3 regions of the Lutispora sp. QWL-02 genome follow, and region 2 is predicted to be linked to each of the others. Evidence: riboswitches for the same ligand, from Rfam matches in the RefSeq annotation. Region 2 holds a riboswitch; each other region holds the start of a gene.
The links. Region 2 has a riboswitch for cyclic di-GMP ahead of AC4HCY_RS19595 (transglutaminase-like domain-containing protein). Riboswitches for the same ligand answer to the same signal wherever they lie in the genome.
Positions count from the first base shown of each region.

Region 1: another riboswitch for cyclic di-GMP. It lies ahead of AC4HCY_RS09800 (sigma factor-like helix-turn-helix DNA-binding protein); the one in region 2 lies ahead of AC4HCY_RS19595 (transglutaminase-like domain-containing protein).
Region 3: another riboswitch for cyclic di-GMP. It lies ahead of AC4HCY_RS17500 (HD-GYP domain-containing protein); the one in region 2 lies ahead of AC4HCY_RS19595 (transglutaminase-like domain-containing protein).

Region 1 is NZ_CM177762.1:2,109,658-2,112,787, forward strand. It holds gene AC4HCY_RS09790 (HelD family protein) at 1-49, opposite strand, end outside; gene AC4HCY_RS09795 (GNAT family N-acetyltransferase) at 42-893, opposite strand; cyclic di-GMP riboswitch class I at 1,417-1,503, shown strand; gene AC4HCY_RS09800 (sigma factor-like helix-turn-helix DNA-binding protein) at 1,991-2,401, shown strand; gene AC4HCY_RS09805 (recombinase family protein) at 2,964-3,130, shown strand, end outside.
Region 2 is NZ_CM177762.1:4,105,330-4,108,459, forward strand. It holds gene AC4HCY_RS19590 (tRNA threonylcarbamoyladenosine dehydratase) at 70-837, opposite strand; gene AC4HCY_RS19595 (transglutaminase-like domain-containing protein) at 938-1,729, opposite strand; cyclic di-GMP riboswitch class I at 1,744-1,819, opposite strand; cyclic di-GMP riboswitch class I at 1,859-1,934, opposite strand; gene AC4HCY_RS19600 (S-layer homology domain-containing protein) at 2,129-3,130, opposite strand, start outside.
Region 3 is NZ_CM177762.1:3,679,279-3,682,408, forward strand. It holds gene AC4HCY_RS17490 (SPL family radical SAM protein) at 1-336, opposite strand, end outside; gene AC4HCY_RS17495 (hypothetical protein) at 664-804, opposite strand; gene AC4HCY_RS17500 (HD-GYP domain-containing protein) at 948-1,526, opposite strand; cyclic di-GMP riboswitch class I at 1,638-1,722, opposite strand; gene AC4HCY_RS17505 (hypothetical protein) at 2,074-2,463, shown strand; gene AC4HCY_RS17510 (hypothetical protein) at 2,504-3,010, opposite strand; gene AC4HCY_RS17515 (GNAT family N-acetyltransferase) at 3,102-3,130, opposite strand, start outside.

The sequences.
Region 1 (3,130 bases), 2.0 Mb from region 2:
GGACAGACGTACGCAATGCGCCCTTGTCTAGCTGCTGTGCATTAGTCATTTGAATCCTCCCTGGGTAAAATCATTTTTTGCGTCGGATATCCGAATTCTGTTAAAAGCTCCGCCTCGGCGAAGCCCAGCTCCTTAAGAGCCTTTCGATATCCTGTATCTGCTTTGTCGCCCTCTCGGAATGTGGTTATGCTGATTTCCTTATTCTCCAGCAGCTCGGTGAGCGCCACATTCAAGAGATCTTGAGAAATACCCTGGTTCCTGTAAAGCGGATGTACCGCTAAAAAATCGATGCTGCCTGTTTCGTAGTTGATCATCATACCTCCAATAGAAATGCTATTATCGGTCATAAGAATTGCGCCTTTGTTTGCGATATAGCGTTTTAGAGTCGTTAAATGCTCATCCTCTTCCAGATAGGGGAACCCGTCAATAACAAGGAGCACTAAATCCATCCATAACGGAATATCCTCTTCTTTGGCAAAGCGGATTTTCCTCACAGAGCTTTTTCGCGTGCTCTCAAGCGATTCGTGTTGGTCCTTGAAGTTGTATTCAAGATGCAATGGATAAAACACCTCATTTCTTCGATATTGGTTAGGAGACTGCTTATACATAACCTTGAATACATTACTGAAAGCTTGCTGACTGTCGTAGCCGGCTAAAATTGCTATATCAATAATGGGTTTGTCTGAAAAAACCAGCAGTTTCGCAGCTTCAGTCAGCTGCCTGCGCTGCGTATAGTCATGTATAGAAAGCCCTACCGTATCGGTGAAAATGCGGTGGAGGTGGTATTTCGAATAGTGTACTGCCTCGGCAACAATATCCAGGTTGATCTTTTCGCTTGTCAAATGTGCTTCAATATATTGGATAGCGGCTATCACTATTTCAAGATTTTTCATAGTGTCTCCTTTCCGTTATAATCGTTTTCTGATTATAACAATACGAAATTGCTAACCTTTAATTAAAATTGCGCATGTTAGTATATACATTTATTACTCAATAATATAGAAATTGCAAGTGATTTCTAATAAGTAAATAACATATAGGTGAGGCGATTATGTAACACCTGGCAAGCAGGTATATAAGGAGCCAATCATAGGTTTAAGTGAACTTCATCCATCAAAATTAATTGCCATGAACCGCTAAATAATTTCCTTATATTACACATGCACGATAAAATGACCGAGCTAATTATATCAAAATTAAGGATGCTATTTTTAATTTTAATTGCGATTTAATTGAAACATGCGGTAACCCGCTTGATGACGATTTCACAGTATACTTTGCTGCCGGGGACTGCAGGCTGCACAGTAATAACCGTTTACCTGCTTTACGGCGCTTGAGCAAGAAAATAAAACAAAAGCAATATTTATTAAATCTATACAATCATATATTGTTATAATTTTGCAAGGAAGATCCATAAGAGAGTAAGGGCAAACTTGCCGAAAGACAAGGACGCAAAGCCAAGGGTCTAAAATGCGAGCGCATTACGATAGCCTGGCTGCCGTAAAGGATTACTTGCTAAGCCTGCCCTTTTGCGGCAGGTTTTTTCATATGACAGGTCAACATCAGGCGACACCCGCCAAATAAAAAAAACGTGAGTTTGGCGGGTCTGTCTACATGCCTAAATGACCAGAAACGAAACCCTCCGACTTGCGGGATTGGAGGGCGTTTTTATGCTTTCGCAGTATGTCGTAAGAAACGAACGGCCGCTGCCGATCAGCGGCCTGGCGTGATGAAGCGGACATCATTGAATGCGTTGTTTTAATCGGTAAACGGTTAAAAAAAGCCTGTACTGTTTATTAGGGCAGTACGGTCATCAACACGAACCATCAGAGCATATCAAAAATGAAATAAATACTAAGAGTGTACAAATAGACAGTTGTGTCTGTAAGTACGCTCTTTTTTTGTTGCACAGAATTGCCCTAAGATGCCGCTCTCCTCCGTTTGTTCTTCATTTCCGGATTTTCAAATTCACGAAATGGAGGACAAGCTCATGGAGCAGAAAAAATATACATTGGTAGTCAACAAAAAACGCATCCCTGTGACCAAAGAAGTCTATAAGGCTTATTACCAGCACAGGGAGCATGAGATTTATGAGGGTGAACTTTACTCAAACAATACCATCTCTCTGGAGGAAGCTGAGGAAAAAGGTATTTCACTGGAATACATAATAGCCTCAAGACAGAATTCTGTGGAGGATGAAATTACTCAGCGGGATATGCTTGAAAGGCTCCGGCAATGCCTGCTTCTGCTAAACGAAGCTGAACGCCAGCTGATTATAGCGCTGTTTTACCTCGAAAAAAGCGAGCATCAATTGGCTGCGGAGACTGGCATTCCGCGCATGACTATACACAATCGTAAAAAACGAATACTGAGTCAGCTCAAAAAAATTTTAGAAAAATAAAAAGTTTTTTGGTCCAGCCCCTCACTTTTTTCCTTAAAGAAGTGAGGGGATTTTTTTATTCCCCTGTTGCTCTTTGAAAATTTCATATCCGACAGCATAAATACATGAGCTGTCCAGCCGTGTGAAAAGCGGCAGCGACATTGACGGGCGCGCGGAGACTGCCTGCGGATTGTAAGACATCCGTCGAACCGATGGCATCGAAGGTGACGAGCGGGAACGCCCGGTCATAAAACAGTCTTTGGTGGACTGTTTCGCAATGAAATGGGCAGTGATAATGCTACTTCCGTCCAGCCACAGACTCAAGCAATGGGGGCGGCTCGCAGAGATCCTGGGAGAGGTAAGATTCCTATGAGGCTTATTGACCACAAGCCGTTTATGCTGTCGCCCTGAGAGCCGTAAGGCTCTTTTCGCTTCGGGAAGTAGTGTCGAATAGAAGCGTCAATTCGCAATGAAGAACAAGCAGATCATTTTTTGATCTTGGAAACTATGCGGCAGGGCGGGCTTTTTCCGTCCTGTCGTATCCTTCTGAGATTAAAACAAAAATATCAAGGAGGAAATAGATATGCAAAAGGAAGTATTACCAGAACTGCTAAAAAAGGATCTCGTCGTCGGATATGTGTACGGGCTTGATGGTGAGAGGCAGGAATACTACTTTGAGAAGTCTCCGTCCAACATCGCCAGCTTTATCATGCTGAAAAAGGAGCATGCGGACAAAATTGTCCTGACGGA
Region 2 (3,130 bases):
CAGTGGTTTCCGCCTCCTCTTTATTCGCATTTTTCATCATTAATCTATTATATATTAGCTGTTTATGGATTACAATAGAATGCTTTTGCATGCTAAATCTTTGATCACTTCTCCGGCCAAAATGAGCCCCGCCACCGACGGAACGAATGAAATGCTTCCGGGCACCTGACGTCTTACGGTACATTTTCGCTTCGTATCCGGAGGACAAATACAATTATGCTTACAGCTGTTGGCCTCATCATCCATGGGTGTTATGGGGACTTCCCTGGAATATACAACCTTGAGGGATTGGATATTCCTCTTTCTAAGCTCATGCCGCATCACTTTAGCAAGAGGACAAACAGAGGTCTCATATATATCTGCCACCTCAAAGCGCGTAGGGTCCAGCTTATTCCCTGCACCCATGCAGCTGATAACGGGCACGCCTGCCGCCTTTGCACGCTGAATAAGCGTCAGCTTTGCCGAAACCGTATCTATCGCATCAACAATATAAGAGCAGCCGGAGAAATCAAATTTATCCGCATTATCCTCTGTATAAAAGGCCTGATGTATTTCAACCTTGGCTCTTGGGTTTATTTCCTGGATGCGATCCTTCATCACCTCAACCTTATGCTTGCCCACAGTCTTTCTTGTAGCAATCAGCTGGCGATTTATATTTGTAAGGCATACCTTGTCATCATCAATAAGGATAAAACTTCCGATACCGCTTCTGGCGAGGGCTTCCACGCAAAAAGAACCTACCCCGCCTATGCCGAATACGGCAACTGATGCCTTTTGTAATCTCTCCATCGCTTCCTTGCCAAGCAGCAGCTCAGTCCTTGAGAACTCGTTTAACATACTGTTTCGTCCTTCCAATCTGATTAAATTATTTCTGTCCCATTATACCACAAAAACCGCCTTTTTATTAAAGCGGTTTTTGCGTCATATATGCAGAGATTTAATATTCTTTTGACTTATTATAATCACTTTGGGCTTTGAACATGCTATAGCTTGTCCCAGTCTTATTCTTCATTGCATCATAGGTTGTGTCTATGATCTTCCAGCTTCCGTTCATGTAAACCTCGTTCCACGCGTGATATACGCTGATATCGTTTTTGTAACCCTTTATCAACTTAGCCGGTATGCCTCTGCTTCTCAGCATAGCTCCGAACAAAACCGAATAATCATAGCATATTCCTTTGCCGTCTTTCAATATTGTATCTATGTCAGGAGTATAATTTGTGCTAAGCTTGTCCATCTTATTATAATCATAGCTGATATTATTTATCATATATTCATATAAAGCTTGTACAATTTTTTCGTCATTTGATTCATCCTGTGTCAGAGCCCCAGCAAGCTTTATGGCGGCCATGTCTTCACTCCACAATATAGGCTGAGTGGATTTGAGATATACTAAATTCTCTTCAGTTATATCAGCTTTGAAGCTTTTCTTGGCCATAACCTTATATTGGATGCCTGAAGTATTCTCCAGCACGGATACGGTATAGCTGCCTTGTCCAAGCTGAAGAGGAAAAAAATCTTCTTCTTTTTGCAGATCATAGTAATATTTTGCAGAACCCTTTTCTACCATAACCTTGGTTTTTTTGTTGATTCCCGTATAAGAGATTCTAACTACGCCTTCATTTGCTTTTTTTGTATCGATAGCAATATTCGAAGAAGCATCTACAGCTATGGGATTCCATAGCATAACACCTATAATCAACATTGCAATAAATCTAATATTTTTCACTGAAAACGACCCCTTTCGGTAGCTGGCTGCCATTTTATAGGCCCTGTAGCTTTGCGTCCCCCAGTTTCCCAAGGTTTGCTATTATCGTTTGAGAGTTATCAGCTATAGCGGAAATAAAAAAACTAATCTTTCGGTAGCTGGCTGCCATTTTACAGGCCCTGTAGCTTTGCGTCCCCCAGTTTCCCGAGGTTTGCTATTATCGCTTATCAGCTGATGTTTAAATTATACAATTATTTATCTTTATTATACCATAACTATTTTAATTGTAAATAATCATTTGGACAAGTTTTGTGAATTTTCTGCACAATTATATCACTTTATTTGCGTTCTGATTTATTGCATTTATGAGGCGAAGGGGACAATGCAAATCACTTGTCCCCTTCGCTTTTACTCATTTTACTACATTTCCAATTCTGGATAATAAATATCTGTCCAATCCTCATAGCCGTTATCCAGTCTATAGTAATTGTGGCTATTGATTGCTTCTTGCATTGCTTCATAATACCACTTGGATTCAGGCAAATCCAGGAACTGTTTGGCTTCTGGCAATATCTCACCTATGGCAACTCTTCTGTCTAATACATTGTTGACTAAGGTTACGAATTCAGCTCTGGTGATATATTGATCCGGCTTGAAAGTTCCATCAGAATAGCCTTTTATCCATCCTTTTTCTGCTGCGGAGTTGATATATCTATTTGCCCAATGTCCGGCAATATCTGAGAATTTATCGCTTTCAAAAGGACTTAACTTATCAAACTTCGAAGCAATTACAGCCATTTCCGCTCTTGTGATATAGTTACCCGGTCTAAAGGTTCCATCAGTATAGCCTGTAACTATTCCACCTTTAGCCAAAGTAGCAATGTGTATATTTGACCATCTGTTTTTCGCTACATCAGAGAATTTATGAGCATCAGTCTTTATACTGTTTCTGTATTCAACGGTCAGAAGCCTATAAAATACTGCAGCAACTTCATCTCTGGTGATATAGCCTTCAGGCTTTACTGTGCCGTCAGGATAACCTTGAATGTATTGGAAGTGATCTCCCTTATTCAACTGCGGCAAGCCTGCAGGAATCGGCTCATCAGGAATCACTACTATCTGATCTGGCTTATCTGGTTTATCCGGCTTATCTGGCTTATCTGGCCTTTCAGGCTTTTCTGGTGGGTCTGATTTTTTTGTAAAGTTAGCAGTAAAGGTCTTATCTCCCATTACCTTATCATCAGTTCCAGGTAATGCTGGAGTCCAGCCACTGAAATAATATCCGGAATTTGCAACAGGTGTTGGTGCTTCTTTATAGATTTCTCCATGTAATATCTTGTCTATTCTTGTTCCACCAGCTAAACTTCCATTAGGTCCTGCTTGATAAGTTATGGTGTATTCATTTAGTGCCCATTGTGCTAT
Region 3 (3,130 bases), 430 kb from region 2:
TCTTAGAATTCTTGCGGACTTGGTCTGTATAGCCAGTCCGAATCCATAGTGATGAATAAGCTCAATGCATTTTCTGGTGTTGCCCAATTTTTCCTCCAGATGAATATATGGATCGCTCATTGCCCCGGTGCCGATTATGCATTTTTTCCTTTTTCTGCGCAAAGCATCCTCTAAAAGTTCTGCCGCATTTATCTTAACTTCTATATCTTCAAAATCATGATGCATCTGATAACACTTGCTCCTCGAATCACAATAAATGCATCCATGAGTACAGCCGCGGTATATATTCATTCCGTTTTGAGCTGATAGGATACCCTTTACTTCTGTTTCATGCATAATGCTCTCCTCTTTGTTCAATCACTTTTTATCACATAATAAGCTTACATATCCTCATATACCGGTTCTCCTTCAATAAAGGCAGAGACGAGTCCAAGCTTTTCAAAATAAGTACACATCTTTTGACATGCAAATTTTTCAGTGGAATAATGTGTTCCTCCTAGAATATTAATGCGGCTTTTCCGCTCAAGCTCATGAACTTCTGAGTAATCTTCATTGTTGGCTGAAATGCCTGTAATAAGAACATCAGCTAAAGTCTTGCTTGTTGAATATTCGCTGAAGTTATCCAACGGCACATGTAAATTATATATAGATACTCTATTCTCTCTAAGCTTTGCTAATGATTCTTTCTTTGAAATTAGGAGAAAGATACTCTTCTAATTCGCCCATGTATTTCGCCCAGTTATCTCTCATGTTTTCCGAGATAAAATCCCGTTCCAATCGATGGTATAGATCAGCAGACTTCATAAAAACCCCTCCATTACACTTGATTATAAATTATATGTTCTTGCTATTATTATACCAGTTACGATTGTCATAACCTATATGCTTAATACCGATAAAGTAAAAACAGGTGATTTTTCTCACCTGCCTGATAATTTATTAAATTCCTACCTATCGATTATTGAATCCAAGTTGTCAATAAATGCTTTAAATAATTCCCGGTCGAATTGCCCTTTTGAATTCTGCATAATATTTAATGCCTTTTCTATTGAATATGCCTTTCTATAAGGTCTGTCGGAAGTCAATGCGTCAAATACGTCACATATGCTTATAAGCCTTGCTACTTTAGGGATCTGCCCCGCCTCCAAATGCCAGGGATAACCCTTTCCATCCCAGCGCTCATGATGAAAGAATGCTGCAAACTTCATTTCCTTGGGCATATGAGTTCGCTTTAATATGTTATAACCAAACTGAGAATGCTTCATCATGCTGCTAAATTCTTCAGGCTTAAGCTCACTTTTTTTATTCAGTATACTGGAGTCAACTTTTATTTTACCAATATCATGGAACAAGCCGGAATAATAGATCGTATTAATATTAACTTCATCACCCAGCAGCTCAGTAAATTTTTTTGAATATTGAGCTACATTCATCGAATGCTTGTAGGTATTGGAATCAAATTTCAGCAGCTTCAGCAGATCATCAATGTTGCTCTCAAACAGATCAAAATCATTATCATTGGACACAACGAATTCACCTCAAAATTATACTTCATTTTTCTTATATAGTATCTATATAAAATCCTAAAATTATAAAAGCCATGGCGCTATAATGGCCATGGCTTAAAAAAACTCTATCTTGGCGGCCCGACTGTCATAGTGTTTCCACCTTAGACTCGTAGCTTTGCGCCCCTACCTTTCGATAAGTTTGCCATTATCATATAGCATAACAGTAATACTAAAATAATATTTAATTGCATTTGCTGTAAATCCTGCTGTGTTTATAGCTGTGAATTGATATTATTGCGAAAAGGAATTGTTTATTCAAACAACATTACCATTATATTTCCAATTACCTTTTATGTCAATAACTGTTTGTTTTTGTACGCTGTTGTCATATATTGAAATAGGTATGAAAAAGAGCAGCAAGCTTAGCTTTCTGCTCATGTAAGCCACTATAAAGTTTTAGAAAGAGATAACTGTATTTTTATTTACTGAATGGTATAAACTTTAAATATTTTTCATATTTTTTATTAGCATGTTTGCGCATGAATCAGATTTTGGAGGTGTGATTATGTTTAAAAAAATTTCAAAAAAACTCCTGATCATTCTACTTGTATTATGTGTGCTTATTTCCAATACATATGCCAACATACCAGGACAAGACCCAAATGAATGCAGCTCTTGTGAACAGCAAGCTGACAGATATACAGGAAGCTGTGCCGGTGGTCCTGACATACCAGTAGAATCATGTATTTACTATGATTATCCTCATCATCACTTTAGAATGTACGGCGCATCTTGGTTGGAATGCCGTCATTGCGGAAACAGAGAGACAAGTGCAAAAATAACAACATATGGTCCTGTACTATGCCGAATAGAACATAGTGAAGACTACTATCCTCATTTGGGTGCGAATGCCGCCATAGGTAAAAAGTATCCGGTCAGCTACTTCCGTAAATAGTTCTAAAATAGTTATAGCCCCTAAAATTTATTTGATATTTTTAGGGGCTTGCTAATATTTTTCTAATTCTTTTTTCTACATACACCGGTGAGCCTGGTTTAGTTCCGCCAAATTCGCGCAAATGGAAAGGCTCTACCATATAAACGGCGTCTTGTATTAGACCAGTTTCCGACACGCATTCAATTCGGGCCACATTCACCTTATTCATGGAAATTAAAGCCATGGAACTGCCGTAATTGAAGGCCCTAATACCATTGGAAATGCCGCTGGTACCCCCGCCTGAGCGGAAAAAATATCCGAATGAGAATCCTTTTCTGTTCAAATAAATGGAGTAAGTAAAATCATTTAAATGCTTATCATAAAACAGCAATGCACCAAGATCGTCCGTCACAGATTTGGATACCTGCCAGCTATCATCTATTTTTTGAGATTTACGAGCATCGCCCTCAAGCCCGTCTCTGTTTACTCCGACGATGGAGAATCTGAAGCAGGCAGAAATTCCAAGCAGCAATAAAAATACAGCAAAAATAACATAAACTTTTTTCATATCCTCACCTCGAAAAATATAAATCATCCTTATCCGCATAAAACACTAATTTAGAGCAATGCTCTGTAAGGTCTGATCCCTATACAAGAATTTATAATGTTATCGAAGCAACAACCTCCT